Linked DNA regions of Microbulbifer sp. A4B17. The main gene of each other region encodes a partner of the protein of the gene in region 4 in a complex. Links are inferred from orthologs where the notes say so. Each region holds a gene or a part of one and is shown on either strand. Other genes may lie near its edges.

What was found.
Region 1: the proteins of accD (region 4) and accB are in contact, whole or in part, in a solved structure (PDB 8UXZ), measured with the Escherichia coli proteins. The link is inferred for Microbulbifer sp. A4B17 from one-to-one orthologs.
Region 2: the proteins of accD (region 4) and accC are in contact, whole or in part, in a solved structure (PDB 8UXZ), measured with the Escherichia coli proteins. The link is inferred for Microbulbifer sp. A4B17 from one-to-one orthologs.
Region 3: the proteins of accD (region 4) and BTJ40_RS06355 are in contact, whole or in part, in a solved structure (PDB 8UXZ), measured with the Escherichia coli proteins. The link is inferred for Microbulbifer sp. A4B17 from one-to-one orthologs.

The regions. Positions count from the first base shown.
Region 1 is NZ_CP029064.1:545,862-551,681, forward strand. The notes cover bases 1-2,786. They hold accB (acetyl-CoA carboxylase biotin carboxyl carrier protein), read right to left. Parts: upstream 1,735-2,786; coding sequence 1,267-1,734; downstream 1-1,266. Other genes in these bases: accC (acetyl-CoA carboxylase biotin carboxylase subunit), read right to left, coding at 1-1,251; aroQ (type II 3-dehydroquinate dehydratase), read right to left, coding at 1,757-2,212; BTJ40_RS02420 (protein-disulfide reductase DsbD), read right to left, coding at 2,472-2,786. In the rest of the region: more of BTJ40_RS02420, read right to left, coding at 2,787-4,274; BTJ40_RS02425 (N-acetylglucosaminyltransferase), read left to right, coding at 4,395-5,123; BTJ40_RS02430 (copper chaperone PCu(A)C), read left to right, coding at 5,120-5,578; BTJ40_RS02435 (YajG family lipoprotein), read left to right, coding at 5,615-5,820. UniProt on the Escherichia coli protein: This protein is a component of the acetyl coenzyme A carboxylase complex; first, biotin carboxylase catalyzes the carboxylation of the carrier protein and then the transcarboxylase transfers the carboxyl group to form malonyl-CoA.
Region 2 is NZ_CP029064.1:541,909-547,864, reverse strand. Bases 1-2,922 are described here. They hold accC (acetyl-CoA carboxylase biotin carboxylase subunit), read left to right. Parts: upstream 1-752; coding sequence 753-2,093; downstream 2,094-2,922. Other genes in these bases: prmA (50S ribosomal protein L11 methyltransferase), read left to right, coding at 2,243-2,922; accB (acetyl-CoA carboxylase biotin carboxyl carrier protein), read left to right, coding at 270-737; aroQ (type II 3-dehydroquinate dehydratase), read left to right, coding at 1-247. Outside these bases: more of prmA, read left to right, coding at 2,923-3,124; BTJ40_RS02395 (DUF3426 domain-containing protein), read left to right, coding at 3,200-4,420; tRNA dihydrouridine synthase DusB, read left to right, coding at 4,626-5,618; DNA-binding transcriptional regulator Fis, read left to right, coding at 5,615-5,923. UniProt on the Escherichia coli protein: This protein is a component of the acetyl coenzyme A carboxylase complex; first, biotin carboxylase catalyzes the carboxylation of the carrier protein and then the transcarboxylase transfers the carboxyl group to form malonyl-CoA.
Region 3 is NZ_CP029064.1:1,428,781-1,434,614, reverse strand. What follows is about bases 1,728-4,527. They hold BTJ40_RS06355 (acetyl-CoA carboxylase carboxyltransferase subunit alpha), read right to left. Parts: upstream 3,706-4,527; coding sequence 2,749-3,705; downstream 1,728-2,748. Other genes in these bases: dnaE (DNA polymerase III subunit alpha), read right to left, coding at 3,799-4,527; BTJ40_RS06360 (sugar MFS transporter), read right to left, coding at 1,728-2,195. Outside these bases: BTJ40_RS06365 (LytTR family DNA-binding domain-containing protein), read left to right, coding at 1-786; more of BTJ40_RS06360, read right to left, coding at 933-1,727; more of dnaE, read right to left, coding at 4,528-5,834. UniProt on the Escherichia coli protein: Component of the acetyl coenzyme A carboxylase (ACC) complex. First, biotin carboxylase catalyzes the carboxylation of biotin on its carrier protein (BCCP) and then the CO(2) group is transferred by the carboxyltransferase to acetyl-CoA to form malonyl-CoA.
Region 4 is NZ_CP029064.1:1,595,980-1,601,767, forward strand. Bases 3,035-5,788 are described here. They hold accD (acetyl-CoA carboxylase, carboxyltransferase subunit beta), read left to right. Parts: upstream 3,035-3,861; coding sequence 3,862-4,716; downstream 4,717-5,788. Other genes in these bases: trpA (tryptophan synthase subunit alpha), read left to right, coding at 3,035-3,701; folC (bifunctional tetrahydrofolate synthase/dihydrofolate synthase), read left to right, coding at 4,794-5,788. Outside these bases: tRNA pseudouridine(38-40) synthase TruA, read left to right, coding at 1-664; BTJ40_RS07140 (phosphoribosylanthranilate isomerase), read left to right, coding at 790-1,398; trpB (tryptophan synthase subunit beta), read left to right, coding at 1,576-2,799; more of trpA, read left to right, coding at 2,892-3,034.

The DNA.
Region 1 (5,820 bases), 1.1 Mb from region 4 along the record:
ATTGGTTTTGATACCGTCTACCACCAGTTCCGACAGGGCCACCCGCATACGTGCTAATGCGGTTTCACGATCTTCCGCATGGGTGATCAGCTTGGCGATCATGGAATCGTAATTGGGTGGCACCGAGTACCCAGAGTAGAGGTGGGAATCCACTCGTACACCCAGGCCGCCGGGCATATGGAAGTTGTTCACCTTGCCGGGGCTGGGGAAGAAGGTCTGTGGATCTTCGGCATTGATACGGCATTCAAAGGAGTGGCCTTTGATAACGATATCTTCCTGTTTCAGGGATAGCTTCTCACCGGCACAAACCCGAATCTGCTCTTTGATCAAGTCAACGCCGGTTACCATTTCGGTAACGGGGTGCTCCACCTGGATACGGGTGTTCATTTCGATAAAGTAGAAGCGCTCATTTTCATACAGGAATTCAAAAGTACCCGCGCCGCGATAGCCGATATCGATACAGGCTTGTACACAGGACTCATGTACCTGCCTGCGCACCTCGTCGGGAATGCCTGGAGCTGGGGCTTCTTCCAAAACTTTTTGATGGCGGCGCTGCAGGGAGCAGTCACGATCGCCCAGATGGATGGCGTTGCCCTGGCCATCGGCCATTACCTGGATCTCCACATGGCGGGGATTCTGCAGGAATTTTTCCATGTAAACAGTGCCGTCGCCGAAGGCCGCTTGGGCTTCAGACTTGGTCACGGCAATCGCGTTTACCAGCTCCTCTTCCTTTTCCACCACGCGCATGCCGCGTCCACCGCCACCGGCGGCAGCTTTAATAATGACCGGATAACCGATGCTGCGGCCGATCTCCATGCAGCGCTCGCTGTTATCGGGCAGCGGGCCGTCGGAGCCGGGTACGGTGGGAACGCCGGCCTTTTTCATGGCAGCAATGGCAGACACCTTGTCACCCATCAAGCGGATAACATCCGGGTCTGGGCCGATAAAGGTAAAGCCGCTCTTCTGCACCTGTTCGGCGAAGTCGGCGTTTTCTGCGAGAAAGCCATAGCCCGGGTGCACAGCTACTGCGTCGGTGATCTCCATAGCGGCGATCAGGGCCGGCACGTTCAGATAGCTCTGTGGGGATGGATTGGGGCCGATACATACAGATTCGTCGGCCAGGCGTACGTGCTTGAGATTGCGGTCTACCAGGGAGTGCACCGCCACAGTAGCGATGCCCATCTCTTTACAGGCGCGCAAAATCCGCAAGGCAATTTCGCCACGATTGGCGATAAGGATTTTGTCGAACATAGTGACTTACCCCACTCAGACGATGGTCACGAGGGGCTGGTCAAATTCTACCGGCTGGCCGTCTTCCAGCAGGATGGATTCGATGGTACCGGCCTTGTCAGCTTCGATCTGGTTCATCATTTTCATGGCTTCGACGATACAGACAACGTCACCGACCTTGACCTGCTGCCCCACTTTCACAAAGGGCTCGGCGCCGGGGCTGGGGGCAGCGTAATAGGTGCCTACCATCGGGGATTTCACCGCGTGTCCGCTGATAGCCGGTTTGGACTCTTTTTCAGCTGGGGCAGCAGGAGCGCTGGGAACCGGAGCAGCGGGTGCGGCAACCGGTGCGGGAGGCGCGCTGTAAATCGGTGCAACAGGCTGGGTTGCGCCACTGACTCCGCGGCTGATGCGCACGGACTCTTCGCCTTCTTTGATTTCCAGCTCGCCGATATCCGATTCTTCGAGCAGCTCAATCAATTTTTTAATTTTGCGGATATCCATAGTTATTTACTCGTAGTTTGATTCATTGTTGTGCAGGTGCTGCATCCAGTTGGTGGATGGCTGCCTGTAGAGCCAGGGTGTAGCTGTTGGCGCCAAAGCCACAGATTACGCCGCAGGCCAGGTCTGAAAGATAGGAATGGTGTCGGAAGGCTTCCCTGGCGTGGGGATTGGACAGGTGAAGCTCAATAAAGGGGATGGCAACGGCTGCCAGGGCATCGCGCAAGGCGACACTGGTATGGGTGAACGCAGCGGGATTGATAACGATAAATTCGACTCCGCTGGTTGCCGCCAGATGAATTCGCTCCAGCAGGGCTGATTCGCTATTGCTCTGAAGGACTTCCAGTTCGTGTCCGGCGGCACCGCACTGGCGCTCGGCGGCTTCATTGATATCCGCCAGGGTGGTACTCCCGTAAATATGCGGTTCACGACTGCCTAAGAGATTTAGGTTGGGGCCGTGGAGGAGAAGAAGTTTAGCCATAATTCGCCCTGAAGAAAGTTGCCGAAAACCCATATAAAGTGAGTTAAAATTGGCTATCTTGCGGGCAAACCCGAATTTTCGGCCTAGTTGCCCGAACTAATTGACCGAGTCTGCCGCAAAAGTGACTCCCTGTCCATGCCAGACTCGGAGTTTATCGAAGTTAGCAGCAGTTCGGCGATATTGGGCAAAAAATTAGTTCAAAATATCCGGGCTGTGGCCTTTTTACCTTGGGTTGTTGGCTACAAAGGCGCCAAAAGCTTTACCGCGTGACCCCAGTGCTCAAGGGGGAGTCCACAGCGTTCTCCAATTCCTGCAGTAAATCATCCTGGGACAGTATTTGCGGCAATATTTTTGCCTCCCCTCCATCGGCGGGATAGAGAAGGTATAGAGGAACACTGGTACGACCGTATTTGGCCAATAATTCGCTGATCTTCGGGTCCTGGTTTGTCCAGTCGCCTTTTAGTGCGACCACATTGAGCCGCTCCAGCGCATCACTGATCTCGGTACTTGAAAGTACAGCTTTCTCATTCATCAGGCAGGTTATGCACCAGGCCGCAGTCATATTGGCCAGAACTGCACGCCCTTCACTGCGTGCAGTTTCCAGTCTCTCCGCCGAATAGGGCTCCCAGTAGTTGCTACTGGTCAGCTGCTCGGCCTGGTTGACGGTTTTGAGCTGCGGAAGCAGCAAAACCGCCAGGGCCAGGGATACCAGGGCCATAGAACCCCGCAGCCAGTGCCATTGGGGGCGGGGCCAAAGCCACAGGGCAAATGCAATGGCCACTGCTCCGGCCAATACCAGGGCAACCCCATCACCTCCGGCCTGCCGGCCCAGAACCCACAGCAGCCATACCGCTGTGAGATACATGGGGAATGCCAGAAGTTGTTTCAGGCGATCCATCCAGGGGCCGGGTTTGGGCAGTTTATCCGCCAGAGCGGGAATGTAGGTCAATAACAGGAAGGGGGCTGCCATACCGGCGCCAAGGGCGGCAAAAACACTCAGTGCTATTAGCGGGGGCTGTGTAACAGCAAATCCCAATGCGGAGCCCATCAATGGCGCGGTACAGGGACTGGCTACCAGGGTTGCCAGTGCGCCGGATGCTACAGAGCCCGATAATCCTTGGCGTCTGTCCAGGTTGCCTCCAATACCCATCAGGCTGCTGCCAAGTTCGGTCATTCCGGACAGGCTCAATCCCATGATAAAGAAAAGATAGGCAAGTGCTGCAACGAGCCAGGGGGACTGAAGCTGGAAGCCCCAGCCGACCGCTTCGCCGCCTGCACGAAGAGCGAGCATCACGGCAGCGATTGCCACAAAGCTTAAAATCACACCCAAGGTATAGGCCCAGCCGTGGTGGTGCCTTTGGCTCGCATTTTGTGCGGCCTGGCTCACCGCCAGTAATTTAATCGACAGTACCGGGAAGACACAGGGCATCAGGTTCAGGATCAGGCCACCGGCAAATGCGAGTAAAAGCGCCAGCGATAAGGTGACATTGCTACTGCCAGCAGCACCGTTAGCACCCGCCGGCGGAGTGGATGATCCTGTGATTAAGGCACTGTCCTGAGGTTCAATGTCCCGACTGGCAAAGTCCACGCTGTAATAGCGGGTCTGGGGGGGGTAGCAAAGCCCGGCATCCGCACAGCCTTGATAGTGGAGTTCCAGTTGGGTGGAGCCACTGGTGCCCGGCATATCCAGGGCAAATTCCAGCTGGCCCCGGTAGACTTCGGTCTCCTTCTCGAAATAGTCATCCCAAATGACCTCACCAGCTGGCAGGTTTAAGGGAATTTGGGTTTTCTCGCCATTGTCGATCCTGTAAAGCGCCAGCTTTTCCCGATATAGATAGTACTCAGGGGCAATCTGAAAGAGTGCGCTGAGGCCATTGGCATCGAAGAGCAAATCCTGTTGGTAAGCTTCATCGACTGGCAGGAAAGTGTTTTCCTGGGCACTGCTCAGCGAGGCAAAAGGGTTATCAGAGTTCTGTGCTGAGGCTCCAATACTGGCCACCGCCAGCAGGAATGTCAGCAGAACGAGGAAATTTTTTCGGAAACTTTTGGTCATCACAGCCATAGATGAAAAAATTCATTATAGTCGGGCGCATAGTTCAGACTGCTGCACCAGACGGGGGTTCAGTCGCCGCAGCAGTATAGCGACGCCAGTGGTACAAAAAAACAACAATAGGGGATTGTTTTGCCGTCATTTGAACGCCTTCACAGCCTTGGGGTTTTACTGATACTGACATTTTGCCTGGGGGCCTGCTCATCCAATAAGCCGGCGCCCAAAACGGTTGTCCCTCCACCCGCCCCTAAAAAGACACCATCCCAGGACCAGATTCGACGCAACAATGTTTCGTTTTTCTTGAATCGCGCGGAACAGGCGCTGCGCAAAGGGCATCTAACCCAGCCTGCCGGCGCCAGCGCTTACGACTACTACCTGCGCGTATTGCAACTGCAACCGGATAACAGTAAGGCTGAAACCGGCATTCAAACGATCGTGGTCACTTATGTTGAACGGGCCCGGGACGCCCTGAGGCGAAGGGATTTTGGGGAGGTGAATACCTTGTTGAAGCGGGCAGAGATGTTGGCTCCGGCCAATCCGCTGGTCGCAGAAGTGCGTACACAGTTGGTTCGCGAGCGGGGCCGGGCCCAGCTCGATTTGCCACAAGGAGAGGTTATCGGTCTGCCAGCAGATGAGCTGACGGCAAGGTCTGCCGGATTGGTGGAGCAGTTACAGCGTGTAGCCGAGCGAATTCGCAGTGAGCAACTGCGCGTCATCATTGTAGCGCGCAGCGATCCAGAGGGCCGCTGGGTTTACCAGCAGTTGCGCGAGGCCGTGCCCGGGTATCGGGTGCGAGGAGATATCAAAGTCGGCAATCCGGCGCGATTGATTCTGATAAAGTCCAGCGGAGGGGCATTATGAAAAAAGTATTGGCATTTGCCTTTTTAATCGCAGTACTCGTTCTGTCGAAAGAGGCCTATTCCATTGGGATTATGGCGGAGGGATATGCCCGGGAAACACCGCCGGGGCCCTCAATGAGCGCCGCGTTTGTATCACTGCGCAATACAGGGGATTCGAGTCAGGTACTCACCGGTGTGGAGTTGCCCGGTGCTGAAGATGCTTCGGCAGACCTGCATACCACCGTTTCTGAGAATGGAATAAATCGAATGCGCCCGCTGGATCAGGTGACAATTGCCGCCGGGGCTAGTGTAGAAATGGCGCCGGGTGGACTGCATTTAATGATTAAAGGTCTGCGTCTGCAGGCGGGAGAGCAGTTGTCGTTGAGGCTGCTGTTTGCCGATGGCAGCAGTGTAGATATTCTGGTGCCAATTGTTCGAATAAGAGATGAGGGTGAACATCACCATCATCACGGCTGAATTGGCAGTTTTTATCGAAGTTAGGGGGAATTAAATATGAAAAAGTTAATGGCTTTTGCCGGAGCACTTTTGCTCAGTGCTTGCGCCCATAGTCCGCTGCAAATTTGGCTGCAGCCCCAGGTTCAAGTGGCCCATGAACCTGTAGGTGAAGGGTTTAGTATGAGCGTGGCTGGGGTCAATGAACTGCCCAGCGGCGGCCTGGGGTCGCTAGGTGGTGTCTATGCCGATACTGCTCAGGTGAG
Region 2 (5,956 bases), 1.1 Mb from region 4 along the record:
ATTTATCGTTATCAATCCCGCTGCGTTCACCCATACCAGTGTCGCCTTGCGCGATGCCCTGGCAGCCGTTGCCATCCCCTTTATTGAGCTTCACCTGTCCAATCCCCACGCCAGGGAAGCCTTCCGACACCATTCCTATCTTTCAGACCTGGCCTGCGGCGTAATCTGTGGCTTTGGCGCCAACAGCTACACCCTGGCTCTACAGGCAGCCATCCACCAACTGGATGCAGCACCTGCACAACAATGAATCAAACTACGAGTAAATAACTATGGATATCCGCAAAATTAAAAAATTGATTGAGCTGCTCGAAGAATCGGATATCGGCGAGCTGGAAATCAAAGAAGGCGAAGAGTCCGTGCGCATCAGCCGCGGAGTCAGTGGCGCAACCCAGCCTGTTGCACCGATTTACAGCGCGCCTCCCGCACCGGTTGCCGCACCCGCTGCTCCGGTTCCCAGCGCTCCTGCTGCCCCAGCTGAAAAAGAGTCCAAACCGGCTATCAGCGGACACGCGGTGAAATCCCCGATGGTAGGCACCTATTACGCTGCCCCCAGCCCCGGCGCCGAGCCCTTTGTGAAAGTGGGGCAGCAGGTCAAGGTCGGTGACGTTGTCTGTATCGTCGAAGCCATGAAAATGATGAACCAGATCGAAGCTGACAAGGCCGGTACCATCGAATCCATCCTGCTGGAAGACGGCCAGCCGGTAGAATTTGACCAGCCCCTCGTGACCATCGTCTGAGTGGGGTAAGTCACTATGTTCGACAAAATCCTTATCGCCAATCGTGGCGAAATTGCCTTGCGGATTTTGCGCGCCTGTAAAGAGATGGGCATCGCTACTGTGGCGGTGCACTCCCTGGTAGACCGCAATCTCAAGCACGTACGCCTGGCCGACGAATCTGTATGTATCGGCCCCAATCCATCCCCACAGAGCTATCTGAACGTGCCGGCCCTGATCGCCGCTATGGAGATCACCGACGCAGTAGCTGTGCACCCGGGCTATGGCTTTCTCGCAGAAAACGCCGACTTCGCCGAACAGGTGCAGAAGAGCGGCTTTACCTTTATCGGCCCAGACCCGGATGTTATCCGCTTGATGGGTGACAAGGTGTCTGCCATTGCTGCCATGAAAAAGGCCGGCGTTCCCACCGTACCCGGCTCCGACGGCCCGCTGCCCGATAACAGCGAGCGCTGCATGGAGATCGGCCGCAGCATCGGTTATCCGGTCATTATTAAAGCTGCCGCCGGTGGCGGTGGACGCGGCATGCGCGTGGTGGAAAAGGAAGAGGAGCTGGTAAACGCGATTGCCGTGACCAAGTCTGAAGCCCAAGCGGCCTTCGGCGACGGCACTGTTTACATGGAAAAATTCCTGCAGAATCCCCGCCATGTGGAGATCCAGGTAATGGCCGATGGCCAGGGCAACGCCATCCATCTGGGCGATCGTGACTGCTCCCTGCAGCGCCGCCATCAAAAAGTTTTGGAAGAAGCCCCAGCTCCAGGCATTCCCGACGAGGTGCGCAGGCAGGTACATGAGTCCTGTGTACAAGCCTGTATCGATATCGGCTATCGCGGCGCGGGTACTTTTGAATTCCTGTATGAAAATGAGCGCTTCTACTTTATCGAAATGAACACCCGTATCCAGGTGGAGCACCCCGTTACCGAAATGGTAACCGGCGTTGACTTGATCAAAGAGCAGATTCGGGTTTGTGCCGGTGAGAAGCTATCCCTGAAACAGGAAGATATCGTTATCAAAGGCCACTCCTTTGAATGCCGTATCAATGCCGAAGATCCACAGACCTTCTTCCCCAGCCCCGGCAAGGTGAACAACTTCCATATGCCCGGCGGCCTGGGTGTACGAGTGGATTCCCACCTCTACTCTGGGTACTCGGTGCCACCCAATTACGATTCCATGATCGCCAAGCTGATCACCCATGCGGAAGATCGTGAAACCGCATTAGCACGTATGCGGGTGGCCCTGTCGGAACTGGTGGTAGACGGTATCAAAACCAATATTCCCCTGCAGGAAGAGTTGGTACGAGATGAAAACTTCGCCAAGGGTGGGGTCAATATCCACTACCTGGAGAAGAAGTTAGGTCTTTAAGCGCTCGCCAGCCGGGGCAAAGTTAGCGAGAATTGCGGCAAACTTAACGGCACTGAACGTTGCCAAGGATGGCGTGGCAACCGTCGTTATTTGAGTGCGGCCCGGCCGCAACAACGCCGTAACATCGCTACAACAATTCCGGATTAATTATGCCCTGGCTACAACTCCGCGTGGACACTGATCGTGATCACGCGGAAAAAATCGAAGACGCACTGCTTTTTGCCGGTGCCGTATCTGTCACCCTGCAAGACAACGCCGACCAACCGATCCTTGAACCTGGGCTCGGGGAGGTGCCTCTTTGGGAACAAACACGGGTTACCGGGTTGTTCGATGCGGAAGTCGACACCTCGGTTACCGAAGCAAAAGCGGCCTCCTTCCTGTGCGAAATACTACCCAATGCCCGCTGGGAACAACTTGAAGACAAGGACTGGGAGCGGGAGTGGATGGCTCACTATAAGCCCATCCAGTGCGGTCCCAATCTGTGGATCTGTCCCAGCTGGTGCGAGCCACCACAACCGGACGCCGTCAACCTGCTGCTCGATCCCGGCCTCGCCTTCGGCACCGGCACGCACCCGACTACCTTCCTATGCCTGCAGTGGCTGGCACAGCAGGGCCTCGAAGGTAAGAGTGCTATCGACTTCGGTTGCGGCTCGGGCATTCTGGGTATTAGCGCACTGCTACTGGGAGCGGGGCGGGTTCTCGGCACCGATATCGATCCCCAAGCATTAATCGCCAGTCGTGACAACGCCCAGCGCAACGGCATAGACCCGGAGCGCTTCCCGGTCTACCTGCCAGAGCAAATGCCGAGCGAAGCCGTCGATGTTATGTTGGCCAATATTCTCGCCGGTCCCCTGGTAGAGCTAGCCCCGCAACTGATACAACTCACTCAATTGGGCGGGAAAATCTGCTTGTCCGGCATCCTCAGCTCCCAGGCAGAGCAGGTGAAAAACGCCTACAGCGAATGGATTGAGTTCGATTCTGATGGCGAACACGAGGGGTGGGTCAGATTGACTGGCGAACGGGTGCGCTAAATGCGCTCCCGAACACTACGCGGGACCCCTTCAGGCTGATAAACTTGGCTGCTAAATAAACTGCGCTCTAGTCGAATGTCTCAACTGGTAACCCGCTGTCCCCATTGCAGCACATCATTTCATATTAATGACCAGCAACTGCGCGCTGCCCGTGGCGCCGTTCGCTGTGGGTCTTGCCTGCAGGTGTTTCGCGCAGATGAAAATATCGTTTTCTCTGAAAGTGATAGCGAAAGCCGCAATGATTTAGAAGCATTGCTGGAAGATGATGACTTCCTGATTCACGACGATATCGAGCTCGACGAGGACGAACCCGCCACTTCGCCACCTCCACCTGCAGTAAATCAAACTACCGGTCGAAAGAGTGCACCTGAAAGCGAATCTACATCGGAACCGAAGGAATACAGTGCAGCAGCGCAGGAATTAATTGGTGATGCCTTTGGGGATCACGAGTGGCAGGAGCTGGAAGCATCCCACACCGAGGAGGAGCTGGAACAGGAAGAGGATCTGGATCAGATCCTCAAACCGGACTTGGAGGAGATTCCGGATTCTGATTCGAACTCTTTGCAAGGGTACAGCACCCAACCTGAAGTATCGGAATTTGAAGCTTCAGGTCCCTCCGTTGAGAACCGATCCTGGGACAGTGGCGAATCAACACCATCTACCGAGCCGGTAAATTCACCTCGCCCCACTGATGAAACCCGCCGGGAGCCTTACTTCGGCGGCGAATCTACCAATACTGAAGAACCTCAGCGGGAGCAGTTGATCTCAGCCATCCAACCTGCGCCACTGGAGATGTCTTGGGGGGTCCCGAAAAAGAAACGCACCGCCTCTCCCTGGCTGTGGCGCGCATTGATTCCCCTATCGATCCTCGGCATCGCTGTTCAGGTCGCTTATTTCCAATTCGATAGCCTAAGTCGCAAGCAGCCCTGGCGCGACGTCTATGCCGTTACCTGCCCGTTATTCGGCTGTACCTTGCCCCAGCTGAAAGATACCCGGGCGATCCAGGCCTCAAATTTGATGGTGCGAACCCACCCGCAGCTGGAGGGTGCCCTGGTAGTGGATGCAGTGCTGCTAAATACCGCCCCCTACGCGCAACCCTTCCCCAACCTGTTGCTGAACTTCAGCGACCTGAAGGACAAGGCTGTGGCCAGTCGCCGGTTTACCCCGGACGAGTACCTGCAGGGGGAGTTGGCCGGACGCAAACTAATGCCCCAGGACAGCCCCATTCATATCGCAATTGAGGTGGTTGACCCCGGTGCAGAAGCGGTAAACTACGAGCTGAACATCACTCACTGAGCACACACAAGCTCCCCGGCTAAGTTTTTAGCAAAGGGGATTTGGCGCCATAAACAACCAAACCTGCGCATTCGGCAGGCTAAATGAACAGTGATCGATCAAATTGCCCGCTTTTTCGCTTTGCCATTAACGGGCCAGCCGCTATCATAGGCGGCTGTTTTGCCGGGGCACAGATTGCCCTTCCTACAGCCCAATTGGAGCTACCGTGTCTACTGCCATTGGCCCCTATATTATCGACAACCCGGTAATTCTGGCGCCCATGGCCGGTGTCACCGACCGCCCCTTCCGCCAGCTGTGCCGAGAACTCGGCGCCGGATTGGTGGTTTCGGAGATGGTGACCTCGGACACTCGCCTGTGGAACAGCCGCAAGTCCCGCTTGCGCCTGGATCACGGTGGCGAAGCGGCGCCCATATCGGTGCAGATCGCCGGCGGTGATCCTGAGATGATGGCGGAAGCCGCTCGGGAGAATGCTCGTCGCGGCGCGCAAATCATCGATATTAATATGGGCTGCCCGGCAAAAAAGGTGTGTAAGAAAGCAGCAGGCTCCGCCCTGCTGCGGGATGAAAAGCTGGTAGCGGATATTCTTCAAGCCGTGGTCCAGTCTGTTTCCGTCCCGGTGACGCTGAAAATCCGCACCGGCTGGTGCCCGGATTCCCGCAATGGCGTCACTGTAGCCAAAATGGCCGAGGATTCCGGGATCGCTGCACTGGCGGTTCACGGTCGCACTCGCGCCTGTGGCTACCACGGACAGGCTGAATTCGATACCATTGCCGAAATTGTATCCAGGGTAAAAATCCCGGTTTTTGCCAATGGCGACATCTGCAGTGCTGAGAGAGCCCGAGAGGTGCTCGATTACACTGGCGCATCGGCGGTCATGATTGGCCGTGCAGCACAGGGAAGACCATGGATTTTTCGGGAAATAGCCCACTATCTCGCCACTGGTGAGCGGCTAGCCGAACCGACATTGGATGAAGTCAGGAATATTTTGCTCGCCCATTTGGGCGAACTACACCGATTCTACGGTGAGGTGATGGGGGTCCGTATCGCTCGCAAACATGTGGGCTGGTACTTGAAGACGCTCGCGGATAGCGAGTCCTTCCGTAAGACCTTTTTCCAAATAGAGAGTGCAGAAGTACAACATGCCAGCGTTCACGAGTGGTTTGAACGCCGAATAACGAGAGGGGCACAAGCGGCATGAATAACGAAGTATTGATTCCGGATACTGGCAATGAAGAAGTATCCTCCAGGGGACAGACTCAACTGGCACAGCCACAGCAGCAGTCCCTGCGCGATGCCGTCGAGCACGCAATGGAGAACTACTTCCGCCACCTGGATGGCCAGATGGTAACCGATGTCTACGACATGGTGCTGTCGGAGATCGAAGCGCCCATGCTCGAAGTGGTGATGAAATACACCCGCCACAACCAGACCCGCGCCGCGCAATTACTGGGTCTCAACCGTGGCACCCTGCGCAAGAAGCTGAAGCGCTACGGCCTGCTGTAAGCTTCCCACCGAGCGAAATTTTGAAGGGGGATG
Region 3 (5,834 bases), 170 kb from region 4 along the record:
CTCAAAAGTATGCTGGAAGAACGCAAGGACCTGGATATTCTCGCCTGTTGTCGCAATGGCAGGGAAGCTGTTCAAGCAGTCTCAGAGCATAATCCAGACCTTGTTATTCTCGACGTACAGATGCCGGGAATGAACGGTTTTGATGTAGTACGAAACCTGCAGGCTGACACCATGCCCCTGGTGATCTTTGCCACAGCCTACGACCAATATGCCCTCAAAGCATTTGAAGTCCACGCGGTCGACTATGTACTTAAGCCTCTCGATCCACGTCGACTGGAGACCGCCCTGGATCGAGCCAAGCAACGCCAGGCACAGTTGCTATCCAAGGGAGAGGATGGCCATCAGGAAGAAAAAAATCGCCTGATGCGATCCTTCGAAAGCAGTGCCGGCAAAACCTCAAGCGGAGAGAGCGCCGCTGCTTCACCCCAGCGCCTTGCCATTAAAGACCGGGGCAGTATCACCATGGTTAGCCAACCGGATATCGAGTGGATCGACGCTGCTGGCGACTATATGTGTGTGCATGCCAAAGGGGAAACCCATGTAATGCGCAGCACCATTAAAGACCTGCAAAAGCAGCTCTGTCCGGATACCTTTAAGCGCATCCACAGATCCACACTGGTTAACCTGAATTTTATTGTACACATCAAGGTTCTGACCAAAGGCGAGTACTTTCTCACCCTGAGCAGCGGTGCAAAGCTGAAAGTAAGCCGCAACTATCGCTTACCGATTAAAGAATTTCTCGATTCCAACAAACAGTCTGATCTAACTGCCCCCCAAGCTTCCTAACCCCCAACCTCTCTAAAACTGGCAGGGATCGCCGGTACCCCCTCCCCCCACAATCAAATACATTTCAAATTGGCCATTTATTCCGGACACAAAAAAGCCGGCATAAAAATGCCGGCAAACGAGCTCAGAAGAGAAGAAAAGAAAACTTAAGCGCGTTTATCTGTACGGTGTCCTGAGAGACCGTAGTAGAGAATATAGAGGTAACAGAAGATCGGCAGAACGAACGCCAATTGGATACCAATTTGGTCAGCCAGAAGCCCCTGTAACAACGGCACAATGGCACCGCCTACAATGGCCAGGCATAAGATTCCGGAGCCCTGACTGGTCGATGGGCCCAGCTTGGCCAGCGCCAAACTAAAGATAGTCGGGAACATAATAGAGTTGCACAGACCCACAGCCAGTACCGCCCACATCGCCAGATAGCCGCTACCCGTAACAGTAATCAACAACAATACACAGGAGCCGATAGAGCAGATTGCGAGCACTTTGCCAGCAGAGATAAAGCGCATAATTAAAGCGCCGGCAAAGCGACCAACCATAGCGCCACCCCAATACAGGGAGATATAGAAGGCGGCTTCAGATTCTTCCAAACCGGCGATGGAATCCTCAGCGATAAAGTTCACCAGGAAGCTGCCGATAGAGACTTCGGCACCTACGTAGACAAAAATAGCGATCGCGCCCAACACCAAGTGACGGTAGCTCCAGGCGGAAGCGGCTTCAGTATTGGAAACAGACTCAGAAGTTGCACTACTGACAATTGCTGGCAAATTCAAAAATGCGAAGACGATAGCCAGGATCGCCAACGCGGAGGCCAGGATCAGGTAGGGAACTTCAATAACAGCAGCACTGGCAGCACCCGCTGCAACGCCGGCAGCTGGTAAAATCAGCAATGCACCAAATTGAGGGGCGATAGTAGTGCCCAGGGAGTTAAAGCCTTGGGTCAGGGTCAGGCGGCTGGGCGCCGTGCGCTCATCGCCCAGTGCTGTTACATAAGGATTGGCGGAAACCTGTAAAATAGTAATACCGGAAGCCAGAATAAACAGTGCACCGAGGAACAGTGCATAGACTTCCATTCTTTCAGCGGGGATAAACAGCAAACAGCCTACCACCGAAATACTTAAGCCGGTCACAATCCCTTTCTGATAACCAATTTTACTGACCAGGGCACCGGCAGGCAGGGAAACTAGGAAATAAGCACCAAAAAAGCAGAACTGCACCAGCATTGCCTGGGCATAGTTCAGCTCGAAAATTCCTTTCAAGTAGGGAATCAAAATATCATTCAGGCAGGTGATAAAGCCCCACATAAAAAATAGTGAGGTCAGCGCCACCAGGGCAAACCTGTGCCCCGACTGGTCACCCGTCGGTATCTGTGCAGCTTCCGTTGCTGTATTACTCTGCATTATTGCCATAATTATTAATCCTGAGACTTCAGCTCACAGGTCTCTCCGGTCGATATTTTTATCCGAGCAAACCTGTGCCTATTGCACCAATCTTTATTGTTGGTACTTTCTATCATGGAGGCAGCGCCGCCTCAGAGGGCTTTTCGATAAGGGGGTTCAAAATGGAGGCAGCGTGGACATACAGCGGCCGTCAAGCTCCAGACTGCCTGCTACCAGGCCAGTTGCGCCGCTCTCTCAACGGCTTCTCTCGAAAGAGTAGATCAACCTGTTTGAGTACGTTATTTCCCTCCAAGACTTCCCGGGAGTCCAATAACCTATCTACATTGACAACCCTGACCACAAAGCGGTCTTGTAAATAATGGGTTTTTCAGACAGAAGGACAGCGAAAGGGAAAACTCAATCGCGCGGAAAATGGCACACAATCGCTAGTATCTATGAGTAGGGAAAGAAGGGGATAGGAAGGAAACACCAGCCGCGCACAAGAGCAATAAATTTATACACTTGGCGCGGCGGGAAAGGATCAAGGGAGCCTCTGAACAACTCCCTAAATCAAAAAAGCAGCTTAGGAAACGATATTGCCGTAGCTCATCAGGCGCTGATAGCGCTTCTCCAGCAGCTCATCGATGGGGATGCTGCTCAGCTGGTCCAGCTGCTCACTGAGACGGTCTTTGAGGCTATTGGCTATTGCATCCGGGTCGCGGTGAGCGCCACCGAGAGGTTCGGGGATGGTTTCATCCACAATACCCAACTCTTCCAACACGCTGGAAGTCACCCCCATCGCCTCAGCGGCCAAAGGCGCTTTCTCGACAGTTTTCCAGATGATGTTGGCGCAACCCTCAGGGGAAATCACAAAGTAGGTGGAGTACTGCAGCATGTTCAGCTGGTCACCCACACCTATCGCCAGTGCGCCACCGGAGGAACCTTCACCAATTACGGTACAAATAATCGGCGTGCGCAGGCGGGACATCACTGCCAGGTTCTGGGCAATGGCTTCACTGATTCCGCGCTCCTCACTGTCGATACCTGGATAGGCTCCCGGAGTGTCGATCAGGGTCAGAACCGGCATTTTAAAGCGCTCGGCCATTTCCATAACACGCAGGGCTTTGCGGTAACCTTCCGGCTTAGGCATACCAAAGTTGCGCGCAACCTTCTCGTTTACAGAGCGGCCTTTCTCTTCACCAATCACGGCTACCGGCTTGCCATTTAAGCGCGCGATACCGGCGATAATCGCCTTGTCGTCACCAAAGTGGCGGTCGCCGTGCAGCTCATCCCAGTCGGTAAACAAGCGCTCGATATAGTCCTTTGAGTAGGGACGTTGCGGATGGCGGGCTACCTGTACTACCTGCCACGGGCTCAAATCGGAGTAGATGGACTCAGTCAGGGTTCTACTCTTCTCCCGCAACCGGGTAACTTCATCGGCGATATTCAGCTCGTTATCATCACCCACAAGCTGCAGCTCTTTTATCTTGCCTTCCAGCTCTGCAATGGGCTGCTCAAACTCGAGAAAATTAAAATTCATGAAATCTGCGCCTTTAACTCTTTTTGTTACCACCGGGCTATCACAGCGGCATAGCTTAACTGTACAGAACCAGCCAGTCGAGCCTGGTAGACTTTAACGCCGTTCTGCGTATTGAAGCGCCACCTGCTCACGCCCCAGAAGCTCTCTGAGGGACTGAATCATCTGGTCATTCGGTTCTACGTTCCACTGCGGCGGCAGTCGGTACAAGCCCCGGGCATCGTGGCGGGAAACCTCAAGGCTCACCCCGCACTGACCACCGGTATAGGGTTGCAGGCATGCGGCCAGCCGCTTGGCCAGCCCCGGTGCCACACTGCCGCTATCCACTCGCAAACGCACCCCGGTCACCCGGCTCTGGCGCAGCTCATCGAGCGTGGAAACGCTGTTCACTGTCATCTTCAGGCCGCCGCTGTAATCGTCAGTGGCAACCGGTCCATCCAATACCAGCAATGCATCTTTGGCCAACTTGTCTCTATGTTCGCCAAAGGCCTCGCTGAACATGGCCGCTTCAATACGGCCACTGCGGTCATCCAGGGTAACAATAGCCATGGAATCACCGCGTTTTGTTTTCATTACCCGCATCGCCACAACCAGGCCCGCAACTTTTTGCGATTCCCGGCCGGGTTTCAAATCGGCGATTCGCGCCTTCACCAGGTGTTGTAACTCACCGGCATACTCGTCAATCGGGTGCCCGGTGAGATACAGACCCAGGGTATTCTTTTCGCCTTCCAGGCGCTCGCGGATACTCCAGCAGCGTGTGCGACGGAAATCCTCGTACACATCGCCTTCCGATGCCTGGGGCACCACTTCGCCAAACAGGTCCATCATGCCCGCATTGGCATTGGCCTTTTGCTGTTCCGCCGCTTTTACCGCTTCATCCAGCGCGTTAAACAACACTGCGCGGGAGTAATCCAAGCCGTCGGCACCATTGGTATCCGGGCCTATGCTGTCCAGTGCCCCAGAGCGCACCAGTGCCTCCAGCGCGCGCTTGTTCACCTTGCGTGGGTCAACCCGCGAGCAGAAGTCGAACAAGTCAGTAAAGGGACCACCCTCTTCCCGCGCCGCAATAATATTTTCAATCGGACCTTCACCCAGGCCCTTAATCGCACCGAGACCGTAGATAATGCGATTGTCGATATCCACCGAGAACTGGAAGCTACCCAGATTCACATCTGGCGGCACCAGCACCAGCTCCATGGCTCGGCACTCTTCGATAAAGGTCACCACCTTATCGGTCTTATCCATATCCGAAGACATGGTCGCCGCCATAAACTGGGCGGGATAGTGCGCTTTCAGCCAAGCGGTCTGGTATGACACCAGTGCGTAAGCCGCAGAGTGCGATTTGTTAAAACCATAGCCTGCGAACTTCTCTACCAGGTCGAAGATCTTAATCGCAAGTTCGGGGTCAATTCCTTGCTCTTTTGCCCCATTTTCAAAAGTGGCCCTCTGTTTGGCCATTTCCTCCGGTTTCTTTTTACCCATCGCACGACGCAACAGGTCGGCACCACCGAGGGTATAGCCCGCCAACTCCTGGGCGATCTGCATAACCTGTTCCTGGTAAACAATAACCCCGTAAGTGGGCTCCAGGATCGGTTGCAGTTTTTCGTGCTGGTATTTGGCATCCGGGTAGGCCACCTGGGCGCGACCGTGCTTACGGTTAATAAAGTCATCAACCATGCCCGATTGCAGCGGGCCCGGACGGAACAGGGCCACCAGGGCGATCATATCTTCCAGGTTGTCCGGCTGTAGGCGCTTGATCAGGTCCTTCATACCCCGGGATTCCAGCTGGAATACCGCCGTGGTCTCTGCTCTTTTAAGCATTTTGAAGGTTTCTTCATCGTCCAGCGGTAGCGCAGCAATATCCAGGGGTTCCTCACCCTCACGCGCACGGGTCTCGTCCACCATGCGCTTGGCCCAGTCGATGATGGTCAGCGTCCGCAGGCCGAGGAAGTCGAACTTCACCAGGCCCGCATCTTCCACATCGTTTTTATCGAACTGGGTTACCAGACCCGCGCCGGTCTCATCACAGTAGAGCGGCGCAAAGTCGGTAAGCTTGGTGGGGGCGATAACCACACCACCGGCGTGCTTACCCACGTTACGGGACACACCTTCGAGTTGCAGGGCCATCTCCC
Region 4 (5,788 bases):
CACCGATGCGGGTGTTCATGCTACCAATCAGGTAATTCACTTTGATACACGAGCGCAGCGCCCGGATCGCGCCTGGGTACAGGGCGTTAATACCAAGTTGCCGGATTCCGTACGGGTTCGCTGGGCTCGGGAAATGCCGGCGCAGTTTCATGCACGTTTTTCCGCTCACGCCCGCAGTTATCGCTATTTGATTCACAGTGCGCCGACCCGCTCGGCCCACAGCGCAGCGGAGGTAACCTGGACCCAGCATTCGCTGAATCTGGAATCTATGCGCGAAGGGGCCAGCTATCTGGTTGGTCGCCACGACTTCACCAGCTATCGCGCCTCTCAGTGCCAGGCTAAGAGCCCGGTGCGCGAAATTACCCGCCTGGATATTGCCCCAGTGGGTCAGCTGGTTGCCTTGGAAATTAGTGCTAACGCATTCCTTCACCATATGGTGCGCAATATCACCGGGGTTTTGATGGCTGTGGGGAGAGGGGAGCGTCCACCAATTTGGGCAAAAGAGGTGCTGGATCAGCGGGACCGCTCCGCCGGAGGCGTGACTGCGCCGCCGTTTGGCCTGTATCTCGTTGATGTGCGCTATCCGGATCATTTCCAGCTTCCCCAATGTGAGCCTGGGCCACTGCTGGTGCCACAACCTTTGGGTGCTTTGCTTTCCAGTTAGACTGCTGAATTTTTCGAGGCTAAAGCAAATCTGGGAGAGGGCGTGCATTTCGCGCCTTCTGACTATCTGCTAGTATCCGTCGTTCCCTCTTTTGATCGGCCAGCCGGCTGAGTCCAGGTTACACGATGCAAGTAAAAATATGCGGCATCACTTGTATAGAAGATGCCCTGATGGCTGTAGATGCGGGTGCCGACGCGTTGGGCCTGGTATTTTATAAGCCGAGCCCGCGCTATATCGATCTTGATATGGCAGCTAAAGTTGCAGCGGCAGTTCCCCCATTTGTCACCCTGACGGGGTTATTTGTCGATGCGGCACAGAGTGAGGTGGACGCTGTACTGGAATCGGTGCCGCTTAACCTGTTGCAATTCCACGGCGATGAAAGCGCCCGCTTCTGCGAACAATTCCGGCGTCCCTATATCAAAGCGTTGCGGATGAAAGATGACCTCGATGTCAAAGCCGCAATGACTGAGCACCCCAAAGCCCGGGGTTTTCTATTGGATGCCTACAGGCCTGGTGTCCCCGGTGGTACCGGAGAGACCTTTGATTGGGACAGGGTTCCCCAAGATAGCAGTCGCCCGATCGTTCTTGCCGGTGGCTTGAATCCCGCGAATGTAACTGCAGCAGTAGAAGCTGCGCGCCCACAGGGGGTGGATGTGAGCGGAGGTGTAGAGCGTCAGCCGGGACGCAAGGATCGAGAAAAAGTTTTTGCGTTTGTCAGCGCGGCGAAGAGATAGATTTAGAGGCGGTACCGGAAGTGCCGCCCGCCGGCTTGGCCGGCGCGAGCCAGCAAATACCAGCAGATCGACGCATCTGCGCCAGTATTTTCTGGCGGCGTTTGAATAGTTCAGGAAGAACTATTCAAACAGTAGGTAAACAGAAAGAAAGTTTTAACCCCACGTGACCCACGGAGTATGAGTGTGAGTAAGCCAGGTGCTATCGATTTTTCCACCTTCCCGGATGCGAGCGGACATTTTGGTCCCTACGGCGGTCGCTTTGTATCGGAGACGCTGATCAGCGCATTGGATGAGCTTCAGGCAATGTATAGCCGCCTGAAAGATGATCCGGATTTTGTCGCTGCCTTTGATCACGATCTGGCGCACTACGTAGGCCGGCCATCGCCGCTGTATCTTGCTGAGCGACTGACTGAGCAGGCGGGCGGTGCGCGAATCTGGCTTAAGAGGGAAGACCTGAACCATACCGGTGCGCACAAGGTAAATAACACGGTGGGCCAGGCACTGCTGGCCAAACACAGCGGTAAAACCCGTGTTATTGCCGAAACCGGCGCTGGTCAACACGGTGTGGCTACGGCAACCGTGGCAGCGCGTCTCGGTTTGCAGTGTACGGTCTATATGGGTGCGGAAGACGTTAAACGCCAGTCCCCCAACGTATACCGTATGAAGTTGTTGGGGGCAGAAGTGGTGCCGGTGGAATCCGGTTCCAAGACCCTAAAGGACGCCATGAATGAAGCCATGCGCGATTGGGTAACCAATGTCGATAATACTTTCTACATTATCGGCACTGTGGCTGGTCCTCACCCTTATCCGCAATTGGTGCGCGACTTCAACTCTATTATCGGCCGTGAAGCCCGTCGTCAGAGTCTGGAGCGCTTTGGCCAGTTGCCCGATGCGTTGGTGGCCTGCGTCGGTGGTGGTTCCAATGCGATCGGCCTGTTCCACCCGTTCCTGAATGACGCTGAAGTGAAAATGTTTGGTGTCGAAGCCGGCGGTGAAGGCCTGGCTTCCGGTAAGCATGCTGCACCACTGAATGATGGTATTCCCGGTGTTCTGCACGGTAACCGCACCTACCTGATGGAGGATGATGACGGCCAGATTATCGAGACTCACTCGGTTTCTGCGGGGCTCGACTACCCGGGGGTTGGCCCTGAGCACTCTTGGCTGAAAGATATCGGCCGGGTGGAATATGTCACGGCTGATGATGATGAAGCCCTGGATGCCTTCCGTCGACTCACTCGCACTGAGGGTATTTTGCCGGCATTGGAATCCAGCCATGCAGTCGCGTACGCGCTCAAGTTGGCGGCTTCCATGAGCCCTGAGCAGAATGTCCTGGTGAATCTCTCCGGCCGAGGCGATAAGGATATTTTCACCGTTGCCGCTATCGATGGTATCGAGGTGTAGCAATATCACCGCCCGCCTCTGAGGCGGGCAAAATGGGTGAAGATCAAATAATTGAGCTGGCTTTTTGCCAGGAGTAGCTCAGGGAATAAACTGTGACAGAACAAAATAGAATTGATCGCCGCTTTGCCAAGTTGCGCGATGAGGGCCGCAAGGCACTGGTAACTTATATTGTCGCTGGCGATGGCGGCTTGGAAAATACTGTGCCGCTGATGCATCAGTTGGTGGCCAGCGGGGCCGATTTTATTGAACTGGGGGTGCCGTTTTCCGACCCCATGGCAGAGGGCCCGGTAATTCAGAAAGGGCATGAGCGAGCGCTGGCCAGTGGGGCTTCGCTACGCAAATGTTTGTCTTTGGTGAAAGAATTTCGTCAGTCGGATAGTGACACCCCGGTAATCCTGATGGGCTATGCCAATCCCATCCAGCGTATGGGTGAATTGGAATTTGCTGAAGCGGCGTCCACTGCGGGTGTCGATGGTGCCCTGACCGTAGATCTGCCGGCTGAAGAGTCCGGTTCCCTGAGTGCCTTTTTGGCGGAGCGCAACCTGCGCAACATCTTCCTGCTAACGCCTACCACCACTGAAGAGCGTATTCGTGAAATTACCGATGTCGCCAGCGGCTTTGTTTACTATGTATCCCTGAAAGGGGTTACCGGAGCAGGCCACCTGGATTTGGATTCAGTGCGTGACAATCTGGACCATATTCGCCAGTTTACCGATCTGCCCCTGTGTGTTGGCTTCGGTATCAAAGATGGTACCTCGGCCCGCCAGGTCAGTGCCCATGGCGACGGCGCTGTAGTCGGTAGTGTACTGGTGTCGGCGGTAGATGCGGCGGCAGACCTGGAAGCCGCCAAAACGGCGGTTGGGGCTATAGTCAGCGAGATGCGCGAAGCCCTGGATCGCTAAAAGCAGCTATAGGTCTAAACACAAAGCTGGCCAGAAAGCCAAAAATAGCGGCTGATCTGGCCGGGTTTGTTGTTGAGCTTAGTGTTTTAATTCCTAGCCTGAAACCCACTGGTCGGTAAAATGTGCCGGCCCAAAGAAAGCCTCCGGATTTGGAAACGAGATGAGCTGGTTAGAAAAAATTGTCCCTGCGGTAATTCGCACAGAGCGTCGCACCGGCAGTAGCAAGGTCCCCGAGGGGGTTTGGAAGAAGTGCGTCAAATGCGATGCGATGCTCTATCGCCCGGAGCTGGAACGCAATCTGGATGTGTGCCCCAAGTGCGATCACCACTTTAGAATCGGCGCCCGTCGCCGCCTGGATATCTTCCTCGACGAGGAAGGCCGTGAAGAGCTGGCCACCGATGTGCAGCCGGTTGATCGCCTGAAGTTTAAAGACGTCAAAAAATATAAAGACCGCTTGGTGCAGGCGCAAAAATCCACTGGTGAGAAGGATGCCCTGATCGCCATGCAGGGCAGCCTGAACGGTGCCCCCCTGGTAGCGGTAGCATTTGAGTTCGCTTTCCACGGTGGCTCCATGGGCTATGTGGTTGGTGAGCGCTTTACCCGTGCCGCTCAGCGTGCCTTGGAGCAGCGTATCCCGCTGGTTTGTTTCTCTGCTACCGGTGGTGCCCGTATGCAGGAGGCCCTGATCTCCCTGATGCAGATGGCCAAAACCTCGGCGGTGCTGGAAAAAATGAAGATGGCCGGTGTGCCATATATCTCCATTATGACCGACCCGGTTTACGGTGGTGTTTCCGCATCCCTGGCCCTGCTGGGTGATATCAATGCAGCGGAGCCCGGAGCGCGCGCAGGTTTTGCCGGCCCGAATATTATCGAGCAGACCATTCGCCAGAAATTGCCGAAAGGTTTCCAGCGCAGTGAGTTCCTGCTGGAGCACGGCGCAATCGATATGATTATTCCCCGCAGGGAAATGCGCTCTACAGTGTCCCGCATATTGGGTAAACTTACCGGCAACTGATTTCCATTCCCTTGGGGTAATGCTGTGATCAGCTTAAATTCCGCTGATTGCAGCCCCCATCATCGATGTTTTCAACTATGTCTTCACTGCAAGATTGGCTCTCCCGTCTGGAGCAGCTGCACCCTTCTGAAATTGAATTAGGTCTTGAGCGGGTCGCGTCTGTGGCCGATGCGCTGGGTATCCAGAAGCCGGCACCGACAGTGATTACTGTGGCGGGCACCAATGGTAAGGGTTCCTGTGTGGCGACTATGGAGGCGTTGCTGTGTAAGGGGGGGCACTCCGTAGGCGCTTACAGTTCCCCACACCTTTTGCGCTTTAACGAGAGGGTGCGTATCGGGGGTGAAGAGGTTGCCGATAAAGATCTCGTGCTGGCGTTTGAGGCTATCGAGGTTGCTCGCGGTGAGACCAGCCTGACCTATTTTGAATACACTACCCTGGCTGCGCTCTGGTTATTTCAAAGGGCAGGCGTCGAGTTTGCGCTTCTGGAAGTTGGCCTGGGTGGACGCCTGGATGCAGTTAACCTGGTGGATGCGGATCTCGCTATTATCACCAGTGTTGCCATTGATCACGAGGACTGGCTTGGCAGTGACCGGGAAATAATCGGCCGCGAGAAAGCCGGTGTCCTGCGTGCTGGGGCGCCTTTTGTCTGTGCTGATAGCAATCCCACCCAATCTGTGCTGTCTGCGGCAGAAAAATTGTCCAGTTCCAGTTACTTTATAGGTCAGGATTTCTCTCTGAATTTGGGAGAGGATAAAAAAGAACTTTACCGCTTTGGTGAGTTGGAACTTGCGATCCCCCCGATCAGCTTGCCGCGCCCGAGTATCGCTGCTGGAATTACCGCGCTGGCTCTGCTCAATGTATTGCCTCAGGGTGGGGTCGAATCTGCACTGGCTGAAATTGCCTTGCCCGGACGCTGTCAGCAGGTTCAATGGCAGGGGCGCAACTTGCTCTTGGATGTGGGGCACAATCCGGCAGCGGCTGAACACTTGGCTAAATGGCTTGCAGATCACCCTGTAGATAGTGAGACCCATGCGCTGGTAGCGGCTATGGCCGATAAGGATTTGGTGGGACT